Regions from separate parts of the Bradyrhizobium sp. RDI18 genome, predicted to be linked through region 1. Evidence: riboswitches for the same ligand, from Rfam matches in the RefSeq annotation. Region 1 holds a riboswitch; the other holds the start of a gene.
What was found. Region 1 has a riboswitch for cobalamin ahead of metE (5-methyltetrahydropteroyltriglutamate--homocysteine S-methyltransferase). Riboswitches for the same ligand answer to the same signal wherever they lie in the genome.

Region 1 (5,404 bases):
TGGCGGAACGCCGGAGGCTTCCTTCAGCGTGGCAGCGACGCCGTGAAGCTCAAGGGTGGTGCCAAGCGTGTCGAAATGGCGCGTGCCTGGTCGATTCCGAAATTCCTATGACGAACCGTCTCGGCCTCACCCCTCAGAGCGTTAATGTCATGGGTGGATCAAAAGTGCAGGGAAGGAAAGCCGATGAGAACCAAACGACTGAGTGCTAAAAAAACGGAAACTTGCACTGGATAGGTGTTTTCGTGGATGAGCAGTTTTTAAAGGACCGGGCCCAGATCATTCGCGATCTAGCGGACAAGGCAGACCCTTTCACCAGAAAAAGGCTGCTGGACCTAGCGGAACGGTATGACAGACGGAGGAGACCGACGGTCTCAGATGACAAAGCACGGCGCAACTAATTGGTCGTCTGGAAGTATTCCGACGGATCTGGCGGCTCACGGTTCGATGTGGCCGATTTCGTGAACTCGATATACATGAGCGACGCTCTGGAGTCCGCTTGAAGATACCCGACCGCAACCTTTCTTGCAGAGCCGCTCGCCCGAAGACGCGGAGGCGGCTTATTACATTACGAGGACGTCAATCGCCGGCCTTGCGGAGGCGTCCTATTCTTGAAATCAAATCGAAAATTGGATGGGTGACCGTACGCCGGCATTTACGAACAACTCTTCCAAGGGGCTAATGACCCTGGATCTGCGCGGGAACCTACTCGCACCATGCGTTTTTGCGTTCAAAGCCCATTGAATCCTGCAAGTCAATCTCTTGCTGGAGGCAGAAAAAAGGCCGCGCGAATGTTACGCGCGGCCAAGTCAGGGAGGAAACGCCCCAAGGGGCCGCTGAAGGAGCATCGAGATGAGTAGATCGATCACTCACCGAGAGCTCCAAGCTTGTGAGAACATCAGTGTTAAGAGATGCCCTTTTAGTCGTCTCTAGTCGCGCGAACAAATGATCGAATACTCGAGTTCTTGCGCCGTTTGGCGGTGATTTTTGCGCATGTGTCGCATCTTTTGTGCAAAGATGATCAACTGGACGCAGCGTGCAGCTCAACGCATCGGTCGGTCTACCGCGATAAGCCCGGATGCCTAGGGAGGTCACCGTTTCCCTTCGTTGTTCAGGGGGGATGGTCATCTCGGCGACACTCGTCACGGGTTTCGGTGATCTATTATAGTCTGTATGTAAAGTACACTGCGAATTCAGAATCTTGAGCAGCTACAGGCCGATAGGAATGTCAATGTAGCGCATCGATGGGTCGTCGGCGTCCACCGGACCGAGCTCGTCCCAGGCCGACAGCCAAGCCGCAAGCACTGCCGATGTCTGCTCCAAGGCCTGCACCTGGCGAAGCGTCACGCGGAATATGGCGCAGGCAAAATGGTCGTTTCGGAGTGCGACGGTGGATGGTTCAAGTCCGCAGACGACGGAATGGATGACATGCCGCTCGAAGGCCACGAGATCGGGGTTGCCCGTAACTTTCAAGCAAGGGCCTGAAAGGTGATGCGGCAGTCATGCCTGAACGGGCGTTTTTGGCCAAGGTGGTCGCGGAGCGGATGCAGGGGATAGAGATGCGCGCAGGTGGGCAACCCTCGGGCAATGGCTACGTCACTGCATGGGTACGGCGATGCGACGGTACTTTCGGCAAAGATATGGGTGTGCCTCGCGATACAGCACATAAGCGCGTGCAGAGTTGGAGGCGGGCGCCTACCGATTTTCCCGGCGCGCTCAACACCGCGGAAATGTTCCTGCCTTTGCCGAGCGGATGCCGGGCGTGCCGCTGCTCGCCAACATGACCGCCTTCGGCAAGACGCCGTTGCTTTGCGGTGGCAGAATTCGAGGTAACTATTCAATGGTGATCTGGCCGGTGTCTGCGCTGCGGGTGGCTAACAAGGCGCAGGAAGATCTGTAAGCTGCGATCGCGCGACCGCGGCACCCACAAGATTGTCGATCGAATCCAGACGCGCGCCGAACTCTATGCGACGATCGGGCCGCACGACGACGAGGCGCTAGATGCCTCCGTTGTCCAGACGATCGCTCCCGAGAACCGAACGGAACGGCCCCTCTTGCAGGTAATCGGAGATGTCGAGGCTCTCCGGATTGATCCGGAGCTAAGAGGGAAGCCGGTGCGATGCCGGCGCTGCCCCCGCAACTGTAAGCGGCGAGCCGCTGTCCAATAGAAGTCACTGAAGCGACGCGGCTTCGGGAAGGCCGGATAGCAGCGACGACCCGCGAGCCGGGAGACCTGGCCCGACAACATATTCGTCCACGGGCGGGGTGTCCCGGTGGTGCGCCAAGCAGTTGCCGCTTCGGCGGCTTTTTCTGCACGCGTCCGCCATGGCCTTTGCTCCCAACATAGGGTTGAAGCTATGTCTCTTCTCTCGATTCCTGTCGCTACCCTCGGCACGCCGCGCATCGGTCCGCGCCGCGAACTCAAACTCGCGCTCGAGAGCTATTGGGCCGGAAAGTCTGACGAAACGCAGCTTCTTGAGGCTGCGGCTGCGCTTCGCGCGCGGCAGAAATCGCTCGGCGTAACCGTAATTCCTTCAAACGACTTCTCGCTTTATGACCATGTGCTCGATGTCAGCGTGATGGTCGGTGCCATTCCGGAAATTTACGGTTGGAGCGCAGGCCCTGTTTCGCTCAAGACCTACTTTGCGATGGCACGGGGCGCACAGCGCGATGACCATGATGCGAATTGCGGTCACGCCGAGCACGGCGCCGCAGCGCAGGAGATGACCAAATGGTTCGACACCAATTATCACTACATGGTGCCGGAATTTCACAAGGACCAGACCTTCACGCTTTCCTCTCGCAAGCCGATCGAGGAGTATGAAGAGGCGAAAAGCCTGGGTTGTCAGACGCGCCCGGTGCTGGTTGGTCCGGTCACCTTTCTGAAGCTCGGCAAGAGCGCAGATCCTGCATTCGATCCGCTGTTGCTCCTTGATAGGCTGCTGCCGGTCTATGTAGATGTTCTCCGCGAACTCACCCTAAGGGGCGCCGAGTGGGTGTAGCTGGACGAGCCATGTCTGGTCCTGGACCTCGACGACGCTACACGCGACGCGCTGCGCCGGACCTACGCCCACTTGGCCAAGAAGGTTCCCGACCTCAAGATCATGCTCGCTACCCATTTTGGAACGATCGGCCACAACCTGGAAACCGCTTTGACGTTGCCGGTTGCGGGCCTTCACATCGACCTGGTCCGCGCCCCAGAGCAGTTGAGCCCGATTGTCGCCGACGCTCGAAGGGATATTGTCCTCTCTCTCGGCGTCGTCGATGGCCGCAATGTCTGGCGTTCGAACCTTCCAGCGGTGCTCGACCGGTTCGAACCTGCCGTCGCAAGCTTGGCGAGGACCGCGTGCAGATTGCACCCTCATGCTCGCTGCTTCATGTCCCGATCGACCTCGATCTCGAGACCGATCTCGATCCCGACGTGAAAAGCTGGCTTGCTTTCTCCGTCCAGAAGATCGGAGAACTCGCAACGTTGGGAGGCGTGCTGGCTAAAGGCTGGGAGGAAGCGGCGGATGTACTTGCGGCCTCAGCAGGCGCGGCCGTCGCGTGCGAAACGTCGCCCAACGTTCACAATGCGAACGTCGCCAAGCGAATGGCTGCAATCGATGATAGCATGCGGCGCCGTCGCAGTTCTTTCGCCCGGCGCGCCGAGGTTCAGCGCGCGCGGTTCGGATTGCCGACATTTCCCTCGACGACGATCGGATCGTTCCCGCAGATGGCGGAAGTTCGCAACGCCCGCGCGGCCCATGCGCGGGGAACGATGAGCGACGCACAATACGAGCAGTTTCTCAAAGAGGAGACGGCACGCGCGGTGCGCTGGCAGGAAGACATCGGTCTCGACGTTCTCGTGCATGGCGAGTTCGAGCGCAATGACATGGTGCAGTATTTCGGCGAGCAGCTGTCCGGCTTCGCATTCACCAAGCATGGTTGGGTTCAGTCCTACGGCTCGCGTTGTGTCCGGCCGCCCATCCTGTTTGGCGATATCTCCCGGCCGAAGCCGATGGCGGTGGAGTGGTGGCGCTACGCGCAATCGCTGACCAAGAAGCCACTGAAGGCGATGCTGACAGGACCGGTGACGATCCTGAACTGGTCGTTCGTCCGTGATGATATTCCACGGAGCGAAGCATGCCGTCAGATCGCGCTAGCGATCCGTGACGAGGTGATCGACCTCGAGAGGTCCGGCGCGATGATGATCCAGATTGACGAGGCTGCGCTCCGAGAAGGATTGCCGCTGCGCAAGTCACAATGGAAGACCTACCTCGGCTGGGCCGTAGACAGCTTCCGCATTTGCTCGTCGGGCGTGGCCGACGAGACCCAGATCCACACCGATATGTGTTATTCCGAGTTCAACGACATCATCGATGCGATCGCGGCAATGGATGCCGACGTCATCTCGATCGAGACGTTGCGGTCAAAGATGCAACTGCTTGACGCCTTCAAGAGCTACAAATATCCGAACGAGATCGGACCCGGCGTTTACGACATCCATTCGCCGCGCGTGCCGGACGCGGCCGAGATGAAGAACCTCATTGCGCTGGCGCGGCAGCGGCTTTCCGATGCGCAGCTCTGGATCAATCCCGATTGCGGCCTGAGAACGCGCCGATGGGATGAGGTGCGTCCCGCGCTCATCAATATGGTCGCCGCTGCCCGTGAATTGCGGGCGGCGTCGTGAGAAATTGCCGGCTGCATTGCTATCACGGCTCAACGCGGCGGAGCTGGCGCACTAAAGCTAATCCTAATTCCGCAAATCACTTGAGGCGAGCAGGTCTGTCAAGTTTAATGATCTGATACACTGTTAATTTATGTGATTCGGAGAGAAGAACATGCCCCAAGGCAAGGTGAAGCTGTTTAAGGACGATAAGGGTTTCGGCTTTATAGCGCCTGATACCGGCGGTGAAGACCTATTCTTCCACGTGAGCAGCTTGTTGCCCGGTGTAACGCCCAAGCAAGGAGACCGCGTCAGCTATGAAATCGGTGTAGACCGCAGGACCGGACGTAGTCGAGCCGAAAAGGTCGTGATTGGTTGATCATAGAGACTTGGGCAGATTCATTCCCGGCCGCCATACGAAGGCTTTCTTATCATCGCGGGCGTTCCAAAGCGCCTCTAGCTTCTCCCACTCCATGAACCCGCAATCCCAGTCGCCCCGCAATCACGCCTTTTCATCAGGACCGAGCATAGTCCTTATATTTTCTGACAGGCATTAGCGGTTACCTCGCAAGGTAGGTGGCCAGGTCTCGGCAGGCGGTGCAACATCAAGCTCCTGCTCGCGGACCAGGCGGGCGGAGGCGAGGCGGCGATCGCTTAATTGCGATCTCCCGTCGGCTGCGCTCCCGTTACCTCGAGCCGGTCGGATGCAACGTCTAATTGCGAACGACATGCATCTCGCAAAAACTTTCGTTTGGCGAC
Region 2 (5,404 bases), on a different contig from region 1:
CGCCGGACGAACAGAGGCGGAAGGCGTCGACGGCCCAGTCGAGATAAACCTTCCATTCGGATTTGCGCAGCGGCAAGCCCTCCCGCAGCGCGGCCTCGTCGATCTGGATCATGCCGGCGCCGGCCGCTTCGAGATCGGTAACCTCGTCGCGGATCGCGAGCGCGATCTGCCGGCAGGCTTCGCTGCGCGCAATGTCGTCGCGGACGAACGACCAATTCAGAATGGTGACAGGGCCGGTGAGCATCGCCTTCATCGGCTTTTTCGTCAGCGACTGGGCATATTGCCACCACTCGACCGTCATCGGCTTTGGGCGCGAGACGTCGCCGAACAGCACAGGCGGGCGAACGTAGCGCGATCCATAGGATTGCACCCAGCCGTGCGCGGTGAAAGCGAAGCCTGCGAGCTGTTCGCCGAAATACTGCACCATGTCGTTGCGCTCGAACTCGCCATGCACGAGCACGTCGAGCCCGATATTTTCCTGCCAGCGCACGGTGCGGGCGGTCTGGTTCTGCAGATAGAGCTTATAGGCTTCGTCCGTCAGGGCGCCCCTGGCGTGCGCGGAGCGGGCGTTCCTGACGTCGGCGGTTTGCGGGAACGAGCCGATGGTGGTGGTCGGGAACGCCGGCAGGTTGAAGCGCTCGCGCTGAACGGTGGCGCGTTCAGCGAAGATGCTGGAGCGGAAGCGCATCGGTTCATTGATGCCGGCAACGCGTGCCGCTACCTTCGCGTCGTGAATGCGCGGCGAGGTCTTGCGGGAGGTCGCCGCCTGGTTCGAGGCTTTCAGCGTGGCTTCGACTGCTCTGCGGCCATCGGCGAGTGCCGTTCCGAGCGTGGCCAGTTCCTCGAGCTTCTGCACCGAAAACGCGAGCCAGCCCTTGATTTCGGGATCGAGCCCGGTCTCCAGCGCCAGATCGATCGGGACGTGCAGTAGCGAGCAGGAGGGGGCGATCTGCACACGGTGCTTGCCGAGTTTGGCGATTGCGGGCTCGAGCTGGTCGAGAAGCCGGCTCAAATCCGCGCGCCAGATGTTACGGCCATCGATGATTCCGAGCGATAGCACGAGGTCATCAGGAAATCCGGCGAGGTCGTCGATCTGCTCCGGCGCGCGCACGAGGTCGAGATGCAGGCCGGCGACGGGCAGGGATAGCGCGGTGTCGCGGTTGGCGCCGAGACCGCCGAAATAGGTCGTCAGCATGATCTTGAGCTGCGGCACTGCGCTCGCGATCTCCGCATAGGCATAATGCAACGCCTGCTGGGCGACAATATCAAGATCGAGCACGAGACACGGCTCGTCGATCTGTACCCATTCCGCGCCCCGGTAGGCAAGTTCGCGCAGCACCTCGATGTAAACCGGCAGCAAGCGATCAAGCAGGGACAGCGGATTGAAGCCGGCATCCTTGCTCTTGGCGAGTTTGAGAAACGTGACCGGGCCGACCAGCACGGGGCGGGTTTGATAGCCCAGCGCCTTGGCTTCCTCGTATTCCTCGATCGGCTTGCGCGAGGCGAGGATGAATTTCTGATCCTTCGTCAGTTCGGGCACCATGTAGTGGTAGTTGGTGTCGAACCATTTTGTCATTTCCAGCGCCGGCACGCCGTGCGCATCGTCATGCCCGTGACTGGCATGGCCGCAATTCGCCTCATGCGGCTTGCCTTGCGTGCCGCGGGCCATCGCGAAGTAAGTCGCAAGCGAGACCGGCCCGCCGCTCCAGCGATAGATTTCCGGGATCGCGCCGACCATCACTGATGTGTCGAGAACCTGGTCGTAGAACGAGAAATCGTTCGACGGAATCACCGTGACGCCGAGCTTTTTCTGGCGCGCCCAGTTTGCGGCGCGAAGCCCGATGCCGGTTTCGATCAGCGCCTTCTCGTCGGTTGCGCCCGACCAGAAACTCTCCAGCGCGAATTTCAACTCACGGCGCGGACCGATGCGCGGCGTGCCGAGGGAGGCAACGCGAAGTGAAGAAGTGGAGATGGTGGAAGTAGACGTAGCTTTGGAAGAAGACATTGGCTTAACCCCAAAAGTTGGGGGCAAAGGCCGAAGTGACACGTCTGGATTTTCGCGAACGGCAGAGCGCGCGCGGAAAATCGCAACCGCACCACCGGGACACCCCGCCCGAGGACGTGTATGTTGTCGAGGCAGGTCTCCTGGCTCGCGGGTCAATGCTGCTGTCCGGCCTTCCCGAAACCTTGCGAGGTCTCAGTGACTTTGTTGGACAGCGGCTCGCCGCTTACAGTTGCGGGGGCAGCTCCGGCTTTGGCTTTTCGGCCGCACCGGCTTCCCTCTTAGCTTCGGAAGAACGTCTCCCGAAGAACCACGACTGGTCCACTTATCGGCAACGCGGCAGGCGCGTCAACTCGGCGACATTCACCGGCGCCTTGTCATTGTTGTTCACAGCCGCGGGGTTCCGTCGCCGAAATTCTTGCACATCGCCCGCGCGCCCCATTGACAGCCGCATCCGAATAACACCAGATATAGCCGTCACGGTCCGCCATGGCCCAACACATGGTGGCTAAGAGGGAAGCCGGTGTATCGCGCGAAAGCCGCGAAAATCCGGCGCTGCCCCCGCAACTGTAAGCAGTGAGTTGTTTCCGAATCTGACGTCACTGATGCGGCATCGCATCGGGAAGACACGGGGACAACAGCGACCTGCGAGCCAGGAGACCTGCCGCGACGCCGAAAAAACGTCCACGGGCGGGGTGTCCCGGCGGCGCTTGCAGATTCATGCCCGCGTTTTCGCGTGGGCTAAAGCTGTAGCGTCCTCTGACATCCGGCCCCAACACAACTACGGGGTCTCTTGATGTCACTCTCTCTCGATCGCGAAGCCAACGCCGCTCCATTCATTCGTCTGCGCCCCGAATCGCTTGTCGCCTCGGAAGCGCAGCCGCCGATGCAGGTGATTCGCCGCAACGGCACGGTTTCGAAATTCGACGCGAGCAAGATTTCGGTCGCGATGACCAAGGCGTTTCTCGCGGTCGAGGGGCATGGCGCGGCGGCCTCCCGCCGGGTGCATGAAATCGTCGAGCAACTGACCGCCGAAGTCGTCGGCGCGCTGTCGCGCCGGATGAGCGAGGGCCGCACCTTTCATATCGAGGACGTGCAGGACCAGGTTGAACTTGCCTTGATGCGCAGCGAGCACCACAAGGTCGCGCGCGCTTATGTGCTCTATCGCGAGGAACGCACGCGCCAGCGTGCCGGACAGGACGTGAAGGCCACCCGGCCATCGGGGAAGCCCTCGTTACGCGTCACGCTGGCCAGTGGCGCGCAGGTCCCGCTCGATATCGCGCGGCTGACGCTGATCATCGAAGAAGCCTGCGCCGGTCTCGAGGGCGTCGGCGCCACGGCGGTGCTCGCGGAGACGCAGCGCAATCTCTATGACGGCATCAGCGAGGACGAACTGGCGCTGGCGTCGGTGATGGCCGCGCGCACGCTGGTGGAGCAGGAGCCGAACTACGCCTATGTCAGCGCGCGGCTCTTGCTCGACAAGCTGCGCACCGAAGTGCTGTCGTTCGTGCATGATACGCCGACCAGCGCGTCGCAGGCCGAGATGGCCGAGCGCTACGGCGAGTGCTTTCCAGCCTACATCAAGGCCGGCATCAAGGCCGAGCTGCTCGATCCCGATCTGGCGCGCTTCGATCTAAAAAAGCTTGCCGCGGCGCTGAAGCCGGAGCGCGACCTGGCATTCCAGTTTCTGGGTCTGCAGACGCTGTACGACCGCTATTTCCTGCATGTGCGCGGCAACCGTATCGAGCTGCCGCAGGCGTTCTTCATGCGCGTCGCGATGGGGCTGGCGATCCGCGAGATCGACCGCGAGGCGCGCGCGATCGAGTTCTACGATCTCCTATCGTCGTTCGACTTCATGGCCTCGACCCCGACGCTGTTCAATTCCGGCACGCTGCGGCCGCAATTGTCGTCCTGCTTCCTCACCACCATCGCGGACGATCTCGACGGCATCTTCAAGTCGGTCAAGGACAATGCACTGCTCGCAAAATACTCCGGCGGGCTCGGCAACGACTGGACCCGCGTGCGTGGGCTCGGCGCGCACATCAAGGGCACCAATGGTGAAAGCCAGGGCGTGGTGCCGTTTCTAAAGGTGGCCAATGACACCGCGATCGCCGTCAACCAGGGCGGCAAGCGGAAAGGCGCGGTCTGCGCCTATCTCGAAACCTGGCACATCGACATCGAGGAATTTCTGGACCTGCGCAAGAACACCGGCGACGATCGCCGCCGCACCCATGACATGAACACCGCGAACTGGGTGCCCGACCTCTTCATGCAGCGCGTCGAGGCCGACGGCGAATGGACTCTGTTCTCGCCGGACGAGACGCCGGACCTGCATGACCTCTACGGCAACGCATTCGCCGAACGTTACGCAGCTTACGAAGCAAAGGCGGCGCGGGGCGAGATCCGCGTGTTCAAGCAGATCCGCGCCACGGATCTCTGGCGCAGGATGCTGACCATGCTGTTCGAGACCGGACATCCCTGGATCACGTTCAAGGATCCCTGCAATCTGCGCTCGCCGCAGCGCCATGCCGGCGTGATTCATTCCTCGAACCTCTGCACCGAGATCACGCTTAACACCTCCGACGACGAGACCGCCGTCTGCAATCTCGGCTCGATCAATCTGCTCAATCACGTGCGGGAAGGCCGGCTGGACGAGGCGCGGCTGCAACGCAGTGTGACGACGGCAATGCGGATGCTCGACAACGTCATCGACATCAATTTCTACACCATCCCCGAAGCGCGCCGTTCGAACCTGCGGCACCGCCCGGTCGGTCTCGGGCTGATGGGATTCCAGGACGCGCTGCAGGCGATGCGGATCGCGATGGCTTCCGATGCGGCGGTGACGTTCGCCGATACCAGCATGGAGATGATTTCCTATTACGCTATTTCGGCCTCCGTCGATCTGGCGGCCGAGCGCGGGCGATACCCATCGTTTGACGGCTCGCTGTGGAGCCGCGGCATCTTGCCGATCGATTCGATCGAACTGCTGGCGGAAGCCCGCGGCAGTCTCGCGATGGACCGCGGCATGACGCTCGACTGGGATAGCTTGCGCGAGCGCGTCAAGGCGACCGGCATGCGCAATTCCAACGTGATGGCGATCGCGCCGACCGCCACGATTTCCAACATCTGCGGCGTCGCGCAGTCGATCGAGCCCGCCTACCAGAACCTCTACGTCAAGTCCAACATGTCCGGCGACTTCACCGTGGTGAACGAATTCCTGGTGCGCGACCTCAAGGCGCGCGGGCTGTGGGACGAGGTGATGGTCAACGACCTCAAATATTTCGATGGCAGCTTGGGGGCATCGATCGCATTCCCGGCGACCTCAAGGCGCTCTATGCCACCGCATTCGAGATCGACAGCGCCTGGCTGATCGAGGCAGCGTCGCGGCGGCAGAAATGGATC

Region 2: another riboswitch for cobalamin. It lies ahead of metE (5-methyltetrahydropteroyltriglutamate--homocysteine S-methyltransferase); the one in region 1 lies ahead of metE (5-methyltetrahydropteroyltriglutamate--homocysteine S-methyltransferase).

What each region holds. Positions count from the first base shown of each region.
Region 1 is NZ_JBICRN010000006.1:716,797-722,200, reverse strand. It holds partial or broken gene ACFXS9_RS04420 (3-methyl-2-oxobutanoate hydroxymethyltransferase) at 1-176, shown strand, start outside; gene ACFXS9_RS04415 (hypothetical protein) at 1,207-1,470, opposite strand; gene ACFXS9_RS04410 (DUF6925 family protein) at 1,467-1,664, opposite strand; gene ACFXS9_RS04405 (hypothetical protein) at 1,679-1,897, shown strand; cobalamin riboswitch at 2,058-2,253, shown strand; partial or broken gene metE (5-methyltetrahydropteroyltriglutamate--homocysteine S-methyltransferase) at 2,355-4,669, shown strand; gene ACFXS9_RS04395 (cold-shock protein) at 4,821-5,024, shown strand.
Region 2 is NZ_JBICRN010000008.1:6,089,896-6,095,299, forward strand. It holds gene metE (5-methyltetrahydropteroyltriglutamate--homocysteine S-methyltransferase) at 1-2,005, opposite strand, end outside; cobalamin riboswitch at 2,118-2,332, opposite strand; cobalamin riboswitch at 2,466-2,686, shown strand; partial or broken gene ACFXS9_RS38430 (ribonucleoside-diphosphate reductase subunit alpha) at 2,799-5,404, shown strand, end outside.